One region of the Labrenzia sp. 5N genome, then DNA from elsewhere that is predicted to be linked to it. Evidence: predicted binding sites of a transcription regulator. Region 1 holds the regulator's gene; the other holds the start of a gene.
The links. Region 1 encodes PhoB, which activates phosphate uptake and scavenging genes when phosphate is short. Its sites were predicted from a motif close to TGTCATNNANCTGTCAT; they were not measured.
Positions count from the first base shown of each region.

Region 2: the regulator PhoB is predicted to act here: its motif matches at 2,801-2,817, upstream of HEP89_RS10265 (esterase-like activity of phytase family protein).

Region 1 is NZ_JAAZTM010000002.1:242,478-247,795, forward strand. It holds gene HEP89_RS01915 (aspartate aminotransferase family protein) at 1-293, opposite strand, end outside; gene HEP89_RS01920 (GcrA family cell cycle regulator) at 735-1,271, shown strand; gene phoB (phosphate regulon transcriptional regulator PhoB) at 1,597-2,298, opposite strand; gene phoU (phosphate signaling complex protein PhoU) at 2,379-3,074, opposite strand; gene pstB (phosphate ABC transporter ATP-binding protein PstB) at 3,106-3,867, opposite strand; gene pstA (phosphate ABC transporter permease PstA) at 3,915-5,267, opposite strand; gene pstC (phosphate ABC transporter permease subunit PstC) at 5,267-5,318, opposite strand, start outside.
Region 2 is NZ_JAAZTM010000009.1:106,226-111,543, forward strand. It holds gene HEP89_RS10245 (pyridoxal-phosphate dependent enzyme) at 1-403, opposite strand, end outside; gene HEP89_RS10250 (metalloregulator ArsR/SmtB family transcription factor) at 569-907, shown strand; gene HEP89_RS10255 (arsenate reductase ArsC) at 924-1,433, shown strand; gene HEP89_RS10260 (multidrug effflux MFS transporter) at 1,469-2,668, opposite strand; gene HEP89_RS10265 (esterase-like activity of phytase family protein) at 2,896-5,115, shown strand; gene HEP89_RS10270 (cytochrome b/b6 domain-containing protein) at 5,204-5,318, opposite strand, start outside.

The DNA of each region.
Region 1 (5,318 bases):
GCACCGGAATTCACGAACAGCACCTTGTCGGCAAAGGTTTCCGCGCACAGGCGCTGCGCCAGTCGTTCGCCATCCGGGATCTGGTGTAGGTTGGAGGTATGCCACAGCTTGGCTGCCTGATCCTGCAATGCCTTGACCAGATGCGGATGGGCATGACCGAGTGCGTTGACCGCGATGCCGGAACCGCAATCGAGGAATCGTCGGCCATCGGTGGTAACCAGCCAGACGCCTTCCCCATGATCGAAAGAAAGGTTCGATCTTGCGTAATTTCCGAATAGTGCAGTCGCGGACATAACCTCGTTTGTCTCCTTTAAACGCCCCTGCTGTCCCCTGCGTCGCCCCGACGCCGGGCCGTCACCTTGAAAAGATGCCGAAGGGCCAAAACGCAACGTGCCGCCCCGATGAGGCGGCACGCAGCGGCTTTCTTATACACTGCCGGTACCATGCACTGTCAATGGAAATGGCGCACAAGACATTTCATGTGCTGCGGAGGGCGGATTTCATAAAATTCTCAATGACCTCGCCATAATTGGGGAAAAGTCGTTTCATCCCCAACTGGTTTGGGTCGAGTGGTTGCCTGACAAATTAACGTTATTGTAACCTCTCAGCAATCAGACACGAGATCTCGTGAGGCAAATCACCAAGAGGCACTAGATCTGCCAGCATTAAGCGTGCTTGCGCATGCTTAACACGGGGTTAATGGCCGCAGGACGGTCAAACTAAAGGGTGCGGCAATGAGTTGGACAAACGAACGAGTTGAGCTTCTCAAAAAGCTTTGGGGCGACGGCTTGAGCGCAAGCCAGATCGCAGGCGAACTGGGTGGTGTTACCCGTAACGCCGTGATCGGCAAGGTGCACCGCCTTGGCCTGTCCGGCCGCGCCAAGTCCACCTCTTCAAGCGCCAAGCCGCGCCGGCCGCGCACCGCAGCTCCTGCAACGGGTGCAGCGCCGAAGAAACCGACGACGTCACATCCGCAGTCGATCGGCGCGACGGCCCTGAAAGCAGACATCTCGCCTGCACCAGTGGTGGCCGCCAAGCCACGCGTAGAGCCGATTGCAGAGCTCGTTCCGATCTCGCAGCGGGCAACCATCCTGACGCTGACCGAGCGGACCTGCAAATGGCCGATTGGCGACCCGGCAACCGACGACTTCTACTTCTGCGGCCGCCAGTCCGATGCCGGCGTCCCCTACTGCGCTCATCACTGCAAGATCGCGTATCAGCCGGTCGCCGACCGCCGCCGCGACCGCAAGACGATGGCTCAGGCAGGCTGATAACCGCGCACCGAAGCAATTCATGAGAAAGCCCGCCATCTGGCGGGCTTTTTTTGTTTGGGCCTTCCATTGACCAGATGCCCGACCCCGAACAGTGACCTCCCACGGCTTAATCACGGCACCGATCCATGCAGTTTCCGTTCCATCAAATCAAACCTTGTTTGACCGCTCCGCCACGACAGTGACTGCAGGATCAGCCCCGACACCGACACAACTGATGGGGTGGTCGCAGAAGAGAACCTTGCTCCGCGAAAGGCACATAACCGCTGAGAAACAAAAAGCCCGCTTGAAAGCGGGCTCCTTAATTCCATTCTGCAAGTTGCGCTCAGGCAGTGGCAGAGGTGAACTGGTCATTGAAGGCGTATCCGGCACCACGGACGGTACGGATAGGATCCTTCGCCTTGCCCTTGTTCAGAGCCTTGCGCAAGCGACCGACGTGAACATCGACAGTGCGTTCGTCCACGTAGACATCGTGACCCCAGACCCCATCCAGCAGTTGTTCACGGGAGAAGACACGGCCAGGCGATGTCATCAGGAATTCCAGCAGGCGGAATTCCGTCGGCCCCAGGTGTATTTCCTTGGTGTTGCGGCGAACACGGTGCGTTTCGCGATCCAGTTCGATATCGCCAGACCGCAACATGCTGGACACCACTTCCGGGCTTGCCCGGCGCAGGATGGCGCGCACGCGGGCCATCAATTCCGGTACCGAGAAAGGCTTGACCACGTAGTCGTCGGCACCGGTCGACAGGCCGCGGATGCGCTCTGCTTCCTCACCGCGTGCCGTCAGCATGATGACCGGCAGGCGCTCGGTATCCTCGCGCGCCCGCAGGCGGCGGCACAGTTCAATTCCGGACAGGCCCGGCAGCATCCAGTCGAGCAGCAACAGATCCGGCAGGCTTTCCCGCAGGCGGATTTCCGCCTCGTCACCCCGGACACAGGACTCGACCGAGTACCCTTCCGCTTCCAAATTGTATCTCAAAAGAAGGCTGAGCGGTTCTTCGTCTTCAACGATGAGCACCTTCGGCATACATCTCGCTCCAATTACCGCAACCGGCGCCGAAGCGCCGGCCGTTAAGATCTTCTGCAAATCCGACGATTACCAGCGGGTCAGACCGCGCCTGTTTCGTCGACCTTTGCCCGGTCTTCCGGCAAACGCTCGCCAGTGACCATGTAGTAGACGTTCTCGGCGATATTCGTCGCGTGATCGCCGATGCGCTCGATGTTCTTTGCGCAGAACAAGAGATGGACGCACTGGGTAATGACCCGCGGGTCTTCCATCATGTAAGTCAGGAGTTCGCGAAAGATCGACGTGTAGATCGCGTCGACCTCGGCGTCGGCTTCCTGAACCCGGCGGGCGGCTTCCGCATCCTTCCGGGCGTAGGCATCCAGCACCTGCTTGAGCTGCGAAAGAGCGAGTTCCGTCATGTGCTCCACACCGATCGCAAGCTTCTTCGACTGCAAGTCGCTGTCGATGGCGATGACGCGCTTGGCAACGTTCTTTGCAAGATCGCCAACACGCTCCAGGTCATTGGCAATGCGCGTTGCGGCGGTGATTTCACGCAGGTCCTGCCCCATCGGCTGGCGGCGGACGATCAGCTCGATCAGCTTCACTTCAAGTTCGTTGTAAAGGCTGTCCAGCCGGACATCGCCCTTGATCGTCGCCTTGGCAAGCTCCAGATCCTGCGACACCAGCGCGGACACCGCATCGGCGAAAGCCTTTTCGGCAATACCACCCATTTCGGCAACCTTGCCGGCCATGGCCGTCAGTTCGTCATCGTAAGCCGAGACTGTATGTTCAGACATCCTGTGTCCCCTTCAGAAACCTAAAAAATGCTTAGCCGAAGCGGCCCGTAATATAGTCCTGCGTACGCTTGTCCTTCGGATTGGTAAAGATGTCCTCCGTCAGACCTTCCTCCACCAAAATACCCAGGTGGAAGAACGCGGTACGCTGAGACACACGGGCAGCCTGCTGCATCGAGTGGGTCACGATCACGATGGTGAAGTTTTCCCGCAGTTCGTCGATCAGCTCTTCCACCTTCGCGGTCGCGATGGGGTCGAGCGCCGAGCACGGTTCGTCCATAAGGATCACTTCCGGGCTGACGGCAATCGCACGGGCAATGCACAGACGCTGCTGCTGACCGCCCGACATGCCGGTGCCCGGCTCGTCCAGACGGTTCTTGACTTCTTCCCAAAGCCCGGCCTTCTGCAGGCTGGAGGCAACGATTTCATCAAGCTCGGACTTGTTGCGGGCCAGACCATGGATCCGCGGACCGTACGCAATGTTGTCGTAGATCGACTTGGGAAACGGGTTCGGCTTCTGGAAAACCATGCCGACCTTGGCACGCAGCTGTACGGGATCGACCTTGGGATCGTAGATGTCTTCACCGTCGATCTTGATCGACCCTTCCACACGGCAGATGTCGATGGTGTCGTTCATGCGGTTGATCGTCCGCAGGAACGTCGACTTGCCACATCCGGACGGACCGATGAAGGCAGTCACGGACCGCGGCTGGATCTCGATGTCCACGTCCTTGATGGCGTGGGTATCGCCATAATAGACCTGCACCTTGTTCGCGGAAATTTTGCTGTCGGTCATGGTTTTCGCCTGTTCAAAATTCGGCATCTCGTTCATCGGAGCAATCCTTACCAGCGGCGTTCAAACCTGCGGCGCAGGATGATAGCGATAATGTTCATGGTCATGAGGAAGACCAGCAGCACGATGATCCCGCCCCAAGCGCGTTCATAGAAAGCCGGGTCGGCGCGTTTCGCCCACTCGTAGATCTGGGCCGGCATGGCCGAGTTCGGAGAGAAGAAACCGGCAGCCACACCGTCCGGGAAATTGGAGGCGATGAAGCCGACCATCCCGATCAGGAGCAGCGGAGCGGTTTCCCCAAGCGCCTGTGCCAGACCGATGATCGTGCCGGTCAGAATGCCCGGCATTGCCAGCGGCAGGACATGGTGGAAGATCGACTGCATCTTGGAGGCGCCAATGCCAAGGGCCGCATCGCGGATGCTCGGCGGAACGGCCTTCAAGGAGGCGCGGGTGGAGATGATGATCGTCGGAAGTGTCATCAGCGTCAGCACCAGGCCACCGACCAGCGGTGCGGATTGCGGCAGATGCATGAACTGGATGAACACCGCCAGACCGAGAATACCGAACACGATGGACGGAACGGCGGCCAGGTTGGAGATATTCACCTCGATCAGATCTGTGAACTTGTTCTGCGGAGCGAACTCTTCCAGGTAGATGGAAGCGGCCACGCCGATCGGCAGCGACAGGAACAGCACCACCAGCATCATGAACAGCGACCCGATCATGGACGCCCCGATGCCGGCCTGCTCCGGACGGCTGTCGGAAGCATCGGTTCCGGTGATGAAGGCCCAGTTGAAGCGTTTCTCCAGAATGCCGGCGGACTGCATCTGGTCAGCCAGATCCAGGTGTGCGGCATCCAGGTTCTTGTCTTCGGCAAGATCCTCGCGCTTGACGCGGCCCTTCAGGTAGCCGTCGACACGGGATGAGGCGATCAGCTCGAAGGTTACCGTCGAACCGATCTTGTCCGGGTTGGCAAGCGCAAAGTCACGGACCGTGGCGGCAGCACCCGACGAGAACAGCTTCTGCAGGTCTTTTGCCGACATGTCTGTGGTGATGTTTGCACCGGCGAGTTCCTTGGCAAAGGCGTCATCGATGATGGCCCGGTACTTGGACGTCTTGACCACCGACTTTTCCGCTTCGGCAATCTGCTCCTGATTGAGCGGGACATCCACCTTCAGGAAGGTCTGGCTGAAGGCGCCAAGGCCGTTGGACAGGATTGCCCACAACAGCGCAACGAGGAAGAACAGGCCGATGCCGATGGCAATGATGCCGTAGAGCTTGAAGCGCGCTTCAGCGGCGTTGCGCTTTCTGGTCAGCGGATCGAGTTCGAGGATCGACGTGGTCTTGTGCGGGGTCGGAGCACTGGTCTTGCCCGACGGTGGCGTAAGGGTCGTGTCGGTCATTAGTCGTACTGCTCCCGATATTTGCGCACGATGTAGAGCGCGACGATGTTG
Region 2 (5,318 bases), on a different contig from region 1:
AGACGACAGCCCTTGCCCCAAACAGCGGAGCGCCCGCGGCAAGGGACATGCCGTGGTTCCCGGCACTCGCACAGACAAAGGTTCTGCCGGTCAGCGCGGAAGCGTGAGACTGGGTCAGTCCGCCCCGAACGCGGCTGTCCGCCAGTTTGGCAATCGCATAGGCCGCGCCAAGTGCCTTGAAGCTTCCAAGACCCATGCGTTGCCGTTCGTCCTTGAGGGCAAGGTTGCCGATAGCAAGACCGACCGCGAGGTCATTCGCAATCAGCAGCGGGGTTTCATCCGCACGCGGGCATTTCCGAAAAAGGTTCTCTGCTCCGGCGACGTCCTGTGAGACGGATCCATCCGCAAGCCCGCTTTGCTCGGGAAGGCCTTTGCCGAGGAACGGATTCTTCAGTGTTTTCATCATCTGCCCCGCGCGGTTTCCCAGGCAGGTCAGCAGCTCTGAAGGCCGGTTGCAAGCGACTTGCTGAAAATGACGGTTACGAACCAGATCGGGCCGTGTCCGAGATGTTGCGCCTGGTTGCGAAAAAGACTTGCCTGTTTCTGATGAATCGAAATATCATGAATTATGGATATGAAAGATGCACTGAGCGCCTTTGGGGCGCTCAGCCAGAAAACCAGACTGGAAGTCTTCCGGTTGTTGATCCGGGCTGGTGACGCAGGAATGACCGCCGGCGAGATCGGTGAGGCTCTGGACGTTCGGCAGAACACCATGTCGGCGAACCTTGCTGTTCTGCTTCAGTCCGGGCTGGTCCGAAATGAACGCGAGGGGCGGTCGATTCGCTACTTCGCGGATCATGACGGCATACGCGAGTTGCTGACGTTTCTGATGGCCGATTGCTGTGGTGGTCATCCGGAACTTTGTGCGCAGGTCATCGAGACGATTGCCTGCGGAGAGACCTGTTGAGGTTAAGGGGGATCAAATGTCCGGCGATGTCTACAACGTGCTTTTCCTGTGCACTGGCAATTCCGCCCGGTCGATCATGGCGGAGGCGATCCTGAGCCGGGAGGGGCAGGGCCGCTTCAGGGCGTTTTCTGCCGGGTCACAACCGGCTGGAGCGGTGCGTCCGGAAGCACTTGCCTTGCTCAGCAAGCTCAATTTCAAGACGGATGAGCTGCGCTCGAAGGACTGGGCCGAATTCGCTGAGCCGGATGCCCCGGTCATGGATTTCGTCTTTACCGTTTGCGACAATGCGGCGAAGGAAACCTGCCCTGTCTGGCCTGGCCAGCCGATGTCAGCCCATTGGGGCCTGCCGGATCCGGCAGCCGTTTCCGGAAGCGACAGCGAAAGGGCTGTCGCATTCAACGAGGCCTTCCGGATGCTCAGCAACCGGATCTCGGTGTTCGTGAACCTGCCGATGTCTTCGCTTGACCGTTTGTCCCTGCAGAAGAAACTCGATCAAATCGGTCAGTCTGCCGAAGAGCCCGTGTAAGGCTGCTCCGGCGTACCTGTTTCGGGAATATTGCCTCAGGCGATTGCCTGGCCTTCGCGCGACGTGCGCAGGGTCAGCAGTGCGATGACCAGGGCGATGAGCGCACAGGCGGCAACCGCGCCAACCAATGGCAAAGCTGTCCGGTCGAAGAACGGGCTGCAGACGAGGATCATCACGCCACCGGCAACCATCTGGAAGGTGCCACCGAGGGAGGATGCCATGCCGGCATGTTCGCCATGTTCTTCCAGCGCCATGACCATCACCGGAGCAATGACCTGGCCGAGGCAGGTGTTGCCGATGAAGAAGAGCGCCATCAGAACCGGCAGGTCGTCGATGCCGCTCCACACAAGAATGACCAGCAGGACGTTGGCTGCCGCAAATCCGCTGACGGCCATCAATGCCACTCTGCCCATGCCGAAGCGCTCACCAAGCGAGGCGGCAAACTGGGAAGACGCAAAGAAGCCGATCGCGTTCAGCGCGAAAACAAGGCTGAAGGCTGTCGGCGTCAACTGGTACTGGGTCATGTAGACCAGCGGTGCGGCAGCGATGAAGACGAAGAAACTCGCCAGCGAGAAGCCACCGATCAGCGTCAGACCCATGAACCTGCTGTCGCGCATCAGGTAGATGGCGCTGCGCAGCATTGCTGTCGGGTCGATCTTGCCCCGGCGCTCGGCCGGTAGCGTTTCGGGTAGCAAGAAGGCCATTTGCAGCATGGCGAGAAGGGAAATCACGCCCAGGGCCACAAAGATCAGGCGCCAACTGCCGAACTGGATGATCAAGCTGCCGGCGAGCGGTGCAAGCATCGGCGAAACGCTGAAGACCAGCATCACCAGAGCCATCAGCCTGGTCGCCTTTGGTCCGGTGTGGAGGTCGCGGACCACGGCCCGCACGATGACCATCGGCGCGCCGGCACCAAGTGCCTGCACGAAACGGCCGAATGTCAGGGCTGAAACGTCGACCGCGGTCGCGCACATGACCGATCCGATGAGGAAGACGATCAGGCCCAGGAAGGCGGGCAGCTTGCGTCCAAACCGGTCTGCCAGCGGACCGTAGATCAACTGGGCTAGCCCGAAAGCGATGAAATAGACCGTGAAGGTCATATGAACCGCAGCGTCGTCCGTCTGCAATGCCTGCACGATTTCCGGCATGGCGGGCAGATAGAGGTCGATGGCAAATGGACCGACAGCAGCGAGAAGCCCCAGCACAATGGCGGAGCGGACAAAACCGATCTGCATTGGAAAATCCGATGAAAAATGCGCCGGAGGCACAAATGCGGGAAAGTCTGGAAGATGGAGGTGGCGGAGATCACCGCCCGGCCTTGATATGATGTAAGTGCTCGAAATGCAAATTCAAGGCTTGCTGGGTGTTGTCATGAAAGCTTCATGCAACTGTCACCGATATTGTAATCAGGGCCACTAGCTTGCGCGCACCATCAACCCGATATTTTGTGGGAGCGAGTGCAATGGCGGACCTTCGTGGGCGCTTTTTAAAAGGTGTCAGCCTTTCAGTCCTGTTCGGCCTTGGCGCCGTGTCGGCAGCACAGGCAGAGTATTTCGAGCGTATCAACACATTCCCGGTCTACAAGACCCTGCCGGAAGGCGTGGATCAGGCCACCGAAACCGTTGCCGAAATCATCTATGCCACGAAGGACGGACGCACGCTCGTCTTCACCGACAGCCCGGGCGAAGCCATTGTTTTCGTCAATGCGGCCAACCCGCTGAACCTGCAGCCGATGGGCCGCACCGCGCTTGGTGGTGAGCCGACTTCGGTCGCCGTCGGCGAAACATTCGCCTATGCCGGCGTCAACACGTCCGAAGACTACGTCAATGCGTCCGGCCATCTGGCCGTGATCGCTCTCGACGGTCTTGGGATCACCGCGAAGTGCGACGCCAAGGGTCAGCCGGACAGCGTTGCCATCTCTCCGGACGGCAAATTCGTTGCGATCGCCATCGAGAACGAGCGCGACGAAGATCTGAACGACGGCGTGATCCCGCAAATGCCGGCCGGCCATCTGGCGATCTTCGATCTGGACGAAACCGGCACGCCGACCAACTGCGACGCGGTTCGCATTGTCGACCTGACGGGTCTTGCCGAAATTGCGCCGACCGATCCGGAGCCGGAGTTCGTTTCGATCAACTCCCAGAACCAGGTTGTCGTCACGCTGCAGGAAAACAACCATATCGCCGTGGTCGATCTGGCCTCCGGTGAAGTTGTCAGCCATTTCTCCGCCGGTACGGCTTCGGCTGAGAACATTCCGGTTTCCAAGGCGCGCATGAGCGATGCCTCCGGTTCGACCGAAAACGTCAAGCGTGAGCCGGATGCGGTTGCCTGGATCGACGACGAGCGTTTCGTGACCGCCAACGAAGGCGACTACGAAGGCGGTTCGCGCGGCTTCACCATCTGGAACACCAAGGGCGAGGTCCTGTTCGACAGCGGCAACCAGATGGAACACCTTGGCATGGCCAACGGCCACTATCCGGCCAAGCGCGCGTCCAAGAAGGGCACCGAGCCGGAAGGTGTGACGGTTGGTGAATTCGGCGGTGAAAAGCTGATCTTCGTCAATTCCGAACGCGGCAACTTCGTTGCTGTCTACAAGGACACCGGCGCCGAGCCGGAATTCGTCCAGTTTCTGCCGACCCACGTCGGTCCGGAAGGCTCACTTGCGATCCCGAGCCGTGACCTGTTTGTGGTTGCCAACGAGGTCGACAGTGCGGAAGACAACGTTCGTGCGCAGGTCTCCCTCTACAAGTTTGGTGCGGAAACTCCGTCCTACCCGATGGTCGTGTCCGAAACCGACCCGGAAAAAGGCGCGCCGATCGGCTGGGGCGCCCTGTCCGCACTGGCTGCAGACCCGGAAGACGGCAACAAGCTCTACGCCGTCAGCGACAGCTTCTATGACGACGCCCGCATCTACACGCTGGACATCTCTTCCAAGCCGGCAAAAATCGTGGCCTATGCAACCGTTCAGGGTGGCAAGCAGGCAAAACTGGACCTGGAAGGCATCTCTGTTGCCAAGGATGGCGGCTTCTGGCTGGCTTCCGAGGGCAATCCGGAAAAGGAACTGCAGCACCTGCTGCTGAAAGTCGGCACCGACGGTCAGGTTCAGGAAGAAATCACGCTTCCGGAAGAGCTGAACGCCCAGTCCGCACGTTTCTCCTTTGAAGGCGTTGCCGAGTTCGAAATGGACGGCAAGACGCTGGTGGCCGTCGCCGTTCAGCGTGAGTGGAAAGACGACCCGAAAGGCATGGTGAAGCTGGCTATCTACAACCCGGCCGAAAAGTCCTGGGGCTTCGTTCACTATCCGCTCGACAAGCCGAAGAGCGCAGCCGGCGGCTGGGTCGGCCTGTCGGAAATCGTCTCCATGGGCGACGGCAAGTTCGCCATTCTGGAGCGCGATAACAAGGGTGGTGAAGACGCAGCCATCAAGCAGATCACCACGATCTCCCTGGAAGGTGTGACCCCGGCTGCCTACGGATCTGAGCTCCCGGTGGTCCAGAAGCATTACGCCATGGATATCCTGCCGGCTCTGGCCGAAGGCAAGGGCTGGGTACTCGACAAGCCGGAAGGCCTGACGATCACGGCCGATGGCCGTCTGATCCTGGTCACCGACAATGACGGTGTCGACGATGCGCCGGGTGAAACCCGGTTGATCAACCTCGGCCCGGCAAGCCGCCTGAACTAAGGCACTTCAGATAAAGGTCCTCCCAAGACCTGAGCGAAGGTCCGGCCGTTTTACGCAGCCGGGCCTTTCCTTTTCTGCATTGCCATTCTCAAGCCGTGAAACTTCGTCTTTGCCAGTGCCACAGGGCAGCAAGGCTGTGCAGTCCGGTGAGTGTTGCAAGCAAAAGCGCCGCGGCATGGTGCAGGTCTGCCGGTGGCAATCCG